One region of the Yaniella soli genome, then DNA from elsewhere that is predicted to be linked to it. Evidence: predicted binding sites of a transcription regulator. Region 1 holds the regulator's gene; each other region holds the start of a gene.
What was found. Region 1 encodes HrcA, which represses chaperone genes, less so after heat shock. Its sites were predicted from a motif close to TTNGCACTCGNNNNNNNCGAGTGCNAA; they were not measured.
Positions count from the first base shown of each region.

Region 2: groL (chaperonin GroEL) is a predicted target of HrcA. The motif match lies at 1,027-1,053, and genes of this name have one in related genera.
Region 3: groES (co-chaperone GroES) is a predicted target of HrcA. The motif match lies at 1,553-1,579, and genes of this name have one in related genera.

Region 1 is NZ_BAAGSP010000020.1:43,612-46,892, reverse strand. Features, by position in the region: gene ACYVJT_RS10930 (16S rRNA (uracil(1498)-N(3))-methyltransferase) at 1-165, opposite strand, end outside; gene dnaJ (molecular chaperone DnaJ) at 162-1,301, opposite strand; gene hrcA (heat-inducible transcriptional repressor HrcA) at 1,384-2,397, opposite strand; gene ACYVJT_RS10915 (DUF3097 domain-containing protein) at 2,554-3,281, shown strand, end outside.
Region 2 is NZ_BAAGSP010000027.1:16,049-19,329, reverse strand. Features, by position in the region: gene ACYVJT_RS12455 (DUF3263 domain-containing protein) at 67-303, shown strand; gene ACYVJT_RS12450 (LytR C-terminal domain-containing protein) at 303-977, shown strand; gene groL (chaperonin GroEL) at 1,188-2,828, shown strand; gene ACYVJT_RS12440 (SDR family oxidoreductase) at 2,977-3,281, shown strand, end outside.
Region 3 is NZ_BAAGSP010000016.1:8,843-12,123, forward strand. Features, by position in the region: gene groL (chaperonin GroEL) at 1-1,067, opposite strand, end outside; gene groES (co-chaperone GroES) at 1,116-1,412, opposite strand; gene ACYVJT_RS09465 (MarR family winged helix-turn-helix transcriptional regulator) at 1,757-2,149, shown strand; partial or broken gene ACYVJT_RS09470 (MFS transporter) at 2,151-3,281, shown strand, end outside.

The DNA.
Region 1 (3,281 bases):
AGTCCCTACGGCCAATGTCCCGGCGCCATCTGAAAGGAGCACGGCGTCACCACTCTGCAAGCGCTGGGACCGAACGGCATGCCCGGACGCAGCTGCGTCCAAAGTGACCGTCATATCGGCGGTCACTCCTGTGACGTCGGGCGTATAAAACAGCGGGTTGGTCACGATTCGTCGTGGTTAAACATGTTGTCGAATCCGGTTTTCAAACGAGAGAAGAAACCCTGGGATTCGATTTCACCGTTTGCCACATCTTCGGCGCGTAGCTCGGCCAACTTGGACATCAGTTCGCGCTGTTCATCATTGAGCTTGGTGGGGGTGGAAACATTCAGTGTGATCTTCATGTCACCGCGACCGCTACTCTGTAAGCGTGAGGCACCCAGGTTCTTCAAGGTGATGACATGACCTGATTGGGTCCCTGGGTCAACAGTGAAAGATTCCTCACCGTCGAATGTGTCGACTTTGATTTTCGTCCCGAGTGCCGCTGCGGTCATCGGCACGCTCATGGTTGCGTGGAGATTGTCACCTTGGCGGGTGAATACATCGTGCTCACGGACTCGGATTTCTAAGTACAGGTCGCCGTTTGGTCCACCCGCTACACCGGCTTCACCACGGCCGGCAAGCTGAATGCGAGTTCCATCGCGTACGCCGGCGGGAATTTTGACAGTGAAGGAAACCCGTTCGCGAATACGACCCTGACCCGAACACTGTCCACATGGATCTGAGATGACGTCGCCAAATCCGCGACAGGTGGGGCATGCTTCGGTGGTCATCATCCGACCGAGAATTGAGTCGACAGGGCTTGAAATCTGTCCGGCGCCACGACAGGTAGAGCAGGTCTCGGGGTGCGTGCCGGGTTCCATCGCGGAGCCATCACAGCGGTCACACCGCACGGCGGTTTCGACCTCGATGGTTTTCTCTGCCCCAAACACTGCTTCTTCAAGATCGATATGTGTCGCTATGAGCGCATCTTGGCCTCGCCGTGCACGAGACATCGGTCCACCGGCGCCTCCGCCGCCAAAGAAGGTTTCGAAGATATCAGAGAACCCGCCGAATCCACCGCCGGCACCGCCAAAGCCTGCACGACGGCCATCTTCGTGGCCTGTGGTGTCATAATTTTGACGTTTTTCGCTATCTGACAGCACCTCGTACGCGTGGGTCACAGCTTTAAATTCTTCTGCAGCGTCGTCAGAGGGGTTGTGATCCGGATGGAGTTGCCGCGCTTTTTTGCGATAGGCCTTTTTGATCTCTTGTGCTGTGGCGTCACGTTCAACACCCAGGACCTGATAGTAATCTTGTGCCACTTGCTGGTCGTGTTCCTTTCAGTTCAAGCGCTGCGCGTCTGAAACCGTGTTTTGGTCAAAAATCTATTATCTTGGCAAACGTCTATCGGGGCAAAATCCGGGAAAGATACCGAGCTATCGCCCGGACCGCAGACATGGTCGAAGGGTAGTCCATCCGAGTTGGTCCAACGACGCCGATCTTTGCGGCATCGCCCGGTCCGTAGCCGGCGGCCACCACCGAGGTGTCCCCTAACGAGCCAAAGTTTTCATCTCCGATACGCACAGACAAGCCGTGAGCATCTTGTTCCATTTCGGTCAACAATTTCAATAACACAACCTGTTCTTCGAGTGCTTCTAAAATCGGGCCGATGGAGTGACTAAAGTCCTGCGGAGAGCGGGCCAGGTTCGCGGTGCCGGCTAACAGGATACGGTCTTGATACCCTGCTTCGGCTAAGAGTTGCAATGCATTACCTAATGACGCCGCCAGTCCCTGGTGTTCGGGCGCGATCACCGCTTCGATCTCCGTTAGCGCGTGCTGCAAGTAATACGGACTGACGTTGTCCAAGTAGGTCATGAAGACCTGAGCCAGCACATCAAGCGCCGGCTGGTCGATGGGCTCGTTCAAATAGACCACGCGCTGATCGACGCGTCCGGTGGAGAGAATCATCACGGCCAGCAGCCGTTGTTCTGATAGCAGCACAAACTCGACACGCCGGATCACCGACGAATCCAATTGCGGATACTGGATGACGGCGACTTGACGAGTTAACTGTGACAACACCTGAACGGTACCCGCCATGATGTCGTCCATGTCATCTGAGTTATCCAGCAACGTACGAACGGCGCGACGTTCGGCGACTGAAAGCGGTCGAACTTCGGAAATGCGATCGACGAAATACCGATAACCTTTATCAGTGGGGATACGCCCTGAAGACGTATGTGGTGCAGCGATGAGGCCTTCATCTTCGAGGTCAGCCATGTCGTTGCGCACTGTCGCAGACGAAACGCCCAGGCTATGACGCTCTACCAGGGCTTTTGAGCCGACAGGCTCGCGGGAGGCAACATAGTCTTCCACAATTGCTTGTAAGACCTGCATTCGACGTGGGTGGTCAGTCATGTTCCCTCCTTCAAAAAAGTTAGCACTGTCGCCAGCATAGTGCTAATCGTAACTGGAAGTTCTCAGTCGCGACAGTTTCTAGGGTGAGTTCTTCGCTGATGACTGATCGTGCTTTGATAACCTCGAATGATTAGCAAACAGAAAGGCACCACCACGATGAATTGGGACCAGTGGGGACCGGGCAATCTCTCGAACCATAAACCGGTTTCGACTCCGAAGAAGGTAGCCGCTGCACGAGGTCTGGTCATCGAAGACGCTGATACCGGCTTCACTGGAGCCGTCACGCGTATCGAAAAGTCAGGTGGGGTCCATCTCGTGGTGCTCGAGGGACGCCGGGGTGCGACACGGTCTTTTCCACTGGGTTTCGGATTTACCATTGACGGTCAGCCGATTGAATTACTTCCGCCGGCACAACGGACAAAACCTCAACAGACACGGACCGCCTCGGGCTCTCGCGCCGTCGGGGCACAACGAGCTCAAGTGGCCAAAGCTTCACGCATCTGGGTCGAAGGCGTGCACGATGCAGAGTTGGTGGAAAAGATTTGGGGCGATGATCTTCGCGTCGAGGGCATCGTAGTCGAGCCCCTCCATGGTATTGACGACCTGGCCGGTGCCATCACCTCATTCAAACCCAGCCCAAAACGCCGTCTCGCCGTGTTACTTGACCATTTAGTCAGCGGTTCCAAAGAGGACCACATTGCAACCGAGGCGATGCGTGTTTCGGGGGCACAAGACAACGTATTGATTGTTGGCCATCCCTACGTGGACATATGGCAGGCTGTGAAACCGGAACTCATCGGGATTCAAGCCTGGCCCAAAATTCCCCGTGGGGAGGACTGGAAAACCGGCATGTTGGCCCGCTTGGGTCTCCCGAATCAAACTGC
Region 2 (3,281 bases), on a different contig from region 1:
CTAACCAATAGCTGCCCGTGGGGTAGTTTAGACTGGTGGTCGATGATTGGACCTGAAAGGGGATGCATGGCAGCGCTGACTGCAACTGAACAGCACATGCTGGAGTTCGAGAAACGCTCCTGGCACTATGCTGGAGCAAAAGATCGGGATATTTCCGATACTTTTGGTCTAACACCAACGCGGTATTATCAGAAACTTGCTCGTCTGATCACTACCGAGCGCGCCTATGCTTATAACCCCATGCTGATTGATCGTTTACTCAACTCACGTTCCACCGTGCAGCGGACAGAAGGTGTTGCATAGTGAGCCACAACTCCACTGAAGAGCAGCAGTACCCACGGGATCGCTTTGACGACGTTGAACCGTATTCAACGCAACAGGGAGCTCATCGTAAAGAATTCGCCGCGCCCAAAGGGGCCGGGCAGCTCAACGCCATCATCATTGCCGGTGGTGTCGCCCTGGCCATCGGGGTCGGCTCTTTCCTCTGGTTGCAACCGAGCGACCCGCTGAATCAAGCGGGTTCGGCCTCGGAGGAAACTGCTAGCGAGCAGGTTGAAGATGAGCCACAGGACGTCGACGACACCAATGAGCTTGAGGCCATCGAAGAACCAGAGCCAACTGAGGCGCCCGAAACCGTTGACCTGGATCAGCCTGACGAGGCGGAAGAGACGGCCCAGCCCGATGTCGAGGAAGCTGAGGAGCCCGAGACTGCTGACGAGGTTGATTACGAGGAGCCAATCGGTGTCTACAACGCGTCGACAATTCAAGGGTATGCGTCTTCGGTGGCCCAAGAATTGGGCGGCGCCGGATTTAATGTGCCCGTGGCGGACAACTGGACCGGTTCGATACCGTCCACAACCACCGTGTATTTCTCTACGAACGAGGCAACGGCCATTGCTGTCGCTGAAGAACTTGGTGCTACAGCAGTATATGAGCCGTCAGTCGACGGGGTGCTCGTTGTCTTAACAGAGAACTAACAATTCTTTAGCCACTTGCACTCAAGTGCCCCGAGTGCTAAAACTAGTGTTAGCACTCTCTGGACGCGACTGCCAAAGTCGGTTCGGAGAGCTTACCTCACCATAAGATGAAATCTTTGTACCGCCACCCGGTTAGGTGCACTGGTTTGCCGTCGCGGGCACTTTGGTGCAGGTGTGGAATCTACTCGTCCCGAAAGGACCGTGCAGTATATGGCGAAGACCATTGCATATGACGAAGAAGCACGCCGCGGCCTCGAAACGGGTTTGAACACCCTGGCCGAGGCAGTCAAAGTTACCTTGGGCCCACGCGGGCGCAATGTGGTACTCGAGAAACAGTGGGGCGCTCCGACCATCACTAACGATGGTGTGTCGATCGCTCGTGAAATCGATCTAGAGGATGCATACGAAAAAATCGGTGCCGAGCTCGTCAAAGAAGTTGCCAAGCGCACTGACGACGTAGCCGGTGACGGTACCACCACCGCAACCGTGTTGGCTCAGGCGCTCGTGTCTGAAGGCCTGCGCAACGTTGCCGCTGGTGCAGACCCAATCGCAATTCGTCGTGGTATCGACAAGGCCGTCACTGCAGTCACCGATGCACTGCAGTCACAGGCTCGTGAAGTCGAGACCAAAGAACAGATTGCAAACACCGCCGCCATTTCAGCCGGCGATAGCGAAATCGGTCGTTTGATCGCTGAAGCTCTGGACAAGGTCGGTAAAGAAGGCGTCGTCTCCGTTGAGGAGTCCAACACCTTCGGCCTGGATCTGGAACTGACCGAAGGTATGCGCTTCGACAAGGGCTATATCTCCGGCTACTTCGCCACCGACGGCGAACGCCAGGAAGCTGTCCTCGAAGATCCATACATCCTGATCGCCAACTCCAAGATCTCCAACCCACGTGACATGGTGGGCATCCTGGAAAAGGTCATGCAGTCCAGCAAACCATTGCTGATCATCGCTGAAGATCTTGAAGGCGAAGCCCTGGCAACGTTGGTTGTCAACAAGATCCGTGGCACCTTCAAGTCGGTGGCTGTCAAAGCCCCAGGCTTCGGCGACCGTCGTAAAGCTATGCTCAACGACATTGCCATCCTGACCGGTGGGCAGGTCATCTCGGAAGAGGTCGGCCTCAACCTGGAAAACGCCACCCTGGACATGCTGGGTACCGCACGCAAGGTTGTCGTAACCAAGGATGAAACCACCATCGTTGAAGGTGCAGGCGACTCCGAGCAGATCGCAGGTCGTGTGACCCAGATTCGTTCTGAAATCGAAACCACCGATTCAGACTACGACCGTGAGAAACTGCAAGAACGCTTGGCCAAACTGGCCGGCGGTGTTGCGGTCATTCGTTCCGGTGCAGCAACCGAAGTTGAGCTGAAAGAACGTAAAGCTCGCATCGAAGACGCTGTCCGCAACGCCAAGGCGGCCGTTGAAGAAGGCATTGTTGCCGGTGGTGGTGTCGCACTGATCGCGGCCGCCCAGGAGGCTTTCGACAACCTCAAGCTAGAAGGTGACGAAGCCACAGGTGCCAAGATCGTCAAGATCGGTGTTGAAGCTCCGCTGAAACAGATCGCACAGAACGCTGGCCTCGAACCAGGCGTCGTTGTTGACCGCGTCAAGAAACTTCCTGCAGAAGAAGGTCTCAACGCTGCAACCGGCGAATACGTGAACCTGCTGGAAGCCGGTATCAACGACCCCGTCAAGGTTACTCGTTCCGCACTGGAAAACGCTGCATCGATTGCCGGTTTGTTCTTGACCACCGAAGCAGTCATCGCAGACAAGCCAGAACCAGTGGATCCTGCAGCTGCCGCTGGCGGCGGAATGGACCCAATGGGTGGCATGGGTGGCATGATGTAACACTGCTTGCCTAAGCTGCTTTCAAAGATCACAGTATCTTGGTTTTGCCCCGGTCATACGTGACCGGGGCAAAACCGTTAAACGCTGCGTGTGTTGTCCAGGGGCATGATCACCGGGATAGAATAGCCCCGAAGGAAAGGAAACCCACGTGAGCACATTTCTTCGCGCCGCTCGAAATATCACGGTCACCGCCGCAGCCCTTGGTGCAGCCGGCGTCTGGTATCGCAAACGTGCCGAACGACAAATGTCCTTACGTGCACAAACTGTATTGGTGACCGGTGCCGGTTCCGGTATTGGACGACTGTTGGCCATCGGTGCAGCGAAACGTCTGGCGGCGCACGTGGTCATATGGGATATCAACGAAGACTCTGCTCGAGCGGTGGCCGACGAGATACTTGCTCTCGGTGTGGACGCTTCTTACGATGTCGTGGACCTTGCCTCGAATGATTCAGT
Region 3 (3,281 bases), on a different contig from region 1:
TCCGAGTCGGTTGATTCGATTTCGGATTTGATCTGCGAGACGCGATCAGCAACATCCTGGGCTTCACCGGCACCATCAACGATAGTTGTGACTTCCTTGGTGACCGTCACACGACGTGCCGAACCGAGAACTTCGGTGCCAACCTGATCCAGTTTCATACCGAGGTCTTCAGAAACAACCTGCGCACCGGTCAACGTCGCAATATCTTGCAACATAGCCTTGCGGCGGTCACCGAAGCCCGGGGCTTTGACAGCAACAGCATTGAGCGTGCCACGCAGTTTGTTCACGACCAGGGTGGACAGGGCTTCACCCTCAACATCTTCAGCGATGATGAACAGTGGTTTCTTTTCCTGCAAGACGGTTTCCAGCAGCGGCAAGAAGTCCTGCACATTGGAGATCTTGGACTGGGTCAGCAGAATGTATGGATCGTCCAATACGGCTTCTTGACGCTCGGCGTCAGTCACCATGTATGGCGACAGGTAGCCCTTGTCGAATTCCATACCTTCGGTGATTTCCAGTTCGGTATCGGTGGTCGAGGATTCTTCCACCGTGATGACGCCATTGACGCCCACTGTGTCGAATGCCTTGGCCAGCAGTTCACCGATCTCATCTTCGCCCGAGGAAATGGCAGCAACGTGGGATACGTTGTCACCAGATACCTCAACGGCGTTTTCCAACAGGCGCTGCTGCAGTACTTCTACCGCAGCCTCAACGCCCTTGCGAACTTCGCCCGGGGCTGCACCGGCTGCAACCAAACGCATACCTTCGTTGACCAGGGCCTGGGCAAGAATGGTTGCGGTGGTTGTACCGTCACCGGCGATATCCTGAGTTTTGGTGGCAACTTCTTTTGCCAGCTGTGCGCCCATGTTTTCGTATGGGTCTTCCAGCTCGACGTCGCGAGCAATGGTCACGCCGTCGTTGGTAATGGTGGGGGCGCCCCATGCTTTATCGAGAACGACGTTACGGCCTTTCGGGCCAAGGGTTACCTTGACGGTATCGGCCAACTTGTCGACACCGGCTTGTAGCGCGCGACGGGCTTCGTCGTTGAAAATTAGCTGTTTAGCCAACTGTGCTCCTTAGTGATCGTTTCGAAAAATGTTTCTGAAAACTCAGACTTATTTTTCGATGACGGCAAGCACGTCACGAGCGGACAGCACGAGGTATTCCTCACCGGCGTATTTGACTTCGGTGCCGCCGTATTTGGAGAACAGCACGACGTCGCCTTCGGAAACGTCAACGGCGACGCGTTCGCCGTTGTCTGCCACGCGGCCCGGGCCGACAGCTACGACTTTTCCTTCTTGTGGTTTTTCCTGAGCGGTATCAGGGATGACCAGACCGGAAGCAGTGGTCTGCTCGGCGGCCAGTGGTTCTACTACGATGCGGTCCTCAAGAGGCTTGATGGAGACAGCCATGAATCTCTCCTACTACAGTAAAAGGTATATATTCTTCATTTGCCGGGTAAGCCACCCGTCGTCGCGGGTGCCGGATGGCTGGAACCTAAAGGCTTTAGCACTCACGCGGTGCGTGTGCTAATCCCAACTGTATTACCCCGTTAGCACTTGGTCAAATAGAGTGCTAAATTCTCGAGCCTTAATTATTTACATAAACAATTTATATACTTTAGTTATGACTCCCGAGACTCCAACACCCCCCACACGACGTCTCAGATACCGCGAGCGCAAACAATCCCCACGCGTTCGATGAACGACCATTAGCCAATCAAATCGTTGCTTCCTCCTCCAGATTTGCCCGCGCTGTGACCCAAGTGTCGGGCATTCCCATTTCTCCGCTGTCGATGCGTGTACTGGGCTATATCGACCGCAATGGACCACAACGCATTTCCTTGATGGCATCAGTTGAGTCCATCTCTCAGCCCGCTATGACATCGGCCGTCAACCGCTTGGCAGACGATGAACTCGTGATACGCAGGCCAGATCCGCTGGATGCACGCGCTCAACTGGTAGATCTCACCGACCGCGGACACGACATGCTTGCCGAGTACCGTGGCCACATGGCTGAGGTACTCCAGCCCCGACTGGATGCTTTAGCTGCGGATGACTATGCAACCGTGGAGCGCGCGGTCGCAATTTTCGAAACCCTAACCAATGATCTGACAGGATTGCCTAACGTTCGAAAGAAGTTGATCTGATATGTCCAGTGCTGCCACCGGACAATTCTTCAAACAGCCCGCCAGCGTGTGGGCTATTACCTTTGCCACCGCCGCTTCGTTCGTCGGCATCGGGCTGGTTTCTCCCATCCTGCCGACGATCGCCACCGAATTAGATGCCTCAGCATTTGAATCCATGCTGTTGTTTAGCTCGTATCTCTTCGTCATAGCGTGCATGATGTTCTTCGCCGGGGTCATTTCGACGCGCATCGGTATTAAAGCCACACTGGTCACCGGGCTCGTGATCATCGTGCTCTTCGCGAGCCTGGCCGGGCTTTAGGACACGATTGGCCTGCGTGCAGGCTGGGGTTTTGGCAACGCACTGTTTGTGACCATGGCATTGGCCGTCATTGTCGGAGCCGCGCACGGCCGTTCGACACATGCCATCGTCCTGTATGAGGCTGCACTGGGCTTGGGTATGGCACTGGGCCCACTGGTGGGTGGCACACTCGGGACAATCTCGTGGCGGACACCTTTTCTCGGCACAGCGATCATGATGGCGATAGCCGCCACCACGGTGGCACTGTTCGTCAAACCCTTACCAAAACCGAAACCCGTGCCGCTCACAGCGGGCTTCGCTGCCCTGCGTCACCGTCCACTGTTGTTATGGTCGTCGGCTTCACTGTTATATAACTTCACGATCATCTGTATGTTGGCATATGCACCGCACGCACTGACCGGTGCGGCCGCCGCATCCGGTGCGGACTACACTTCGCTGACCTTAGGGCTCGTCTTTTTCGGTTGGGGTACAGCGCTTGCCGTCTGCTCGCTGGCACTGCCGGGGCCGATGATCAGATACTTCGGTCTAGTGCCGGCCATCCTTATTGCACTGGCACTGATGGCCGCCATGATGACGGTGTTGGCGCTGAACACTCACAGTATGGTCATGGTCATGACCGGCATCATCATCTTGGGTGGTTTGCAGGGCATGTCCAACACGATGTTTACCGAAGCAGCGCTCAATGCGACCGATGTACCGCGCAATATAGCCTCATCCGCATTTTCGGGCTTTCGATTCTTCGGTGGCGCAATGTTCCCGCTCGTCTCAGCACCGCTGATTACCCTGTGGGGCGCGCCCGGACCGTTTTGGGGCAGCCTCATCGTCCTGACCGCA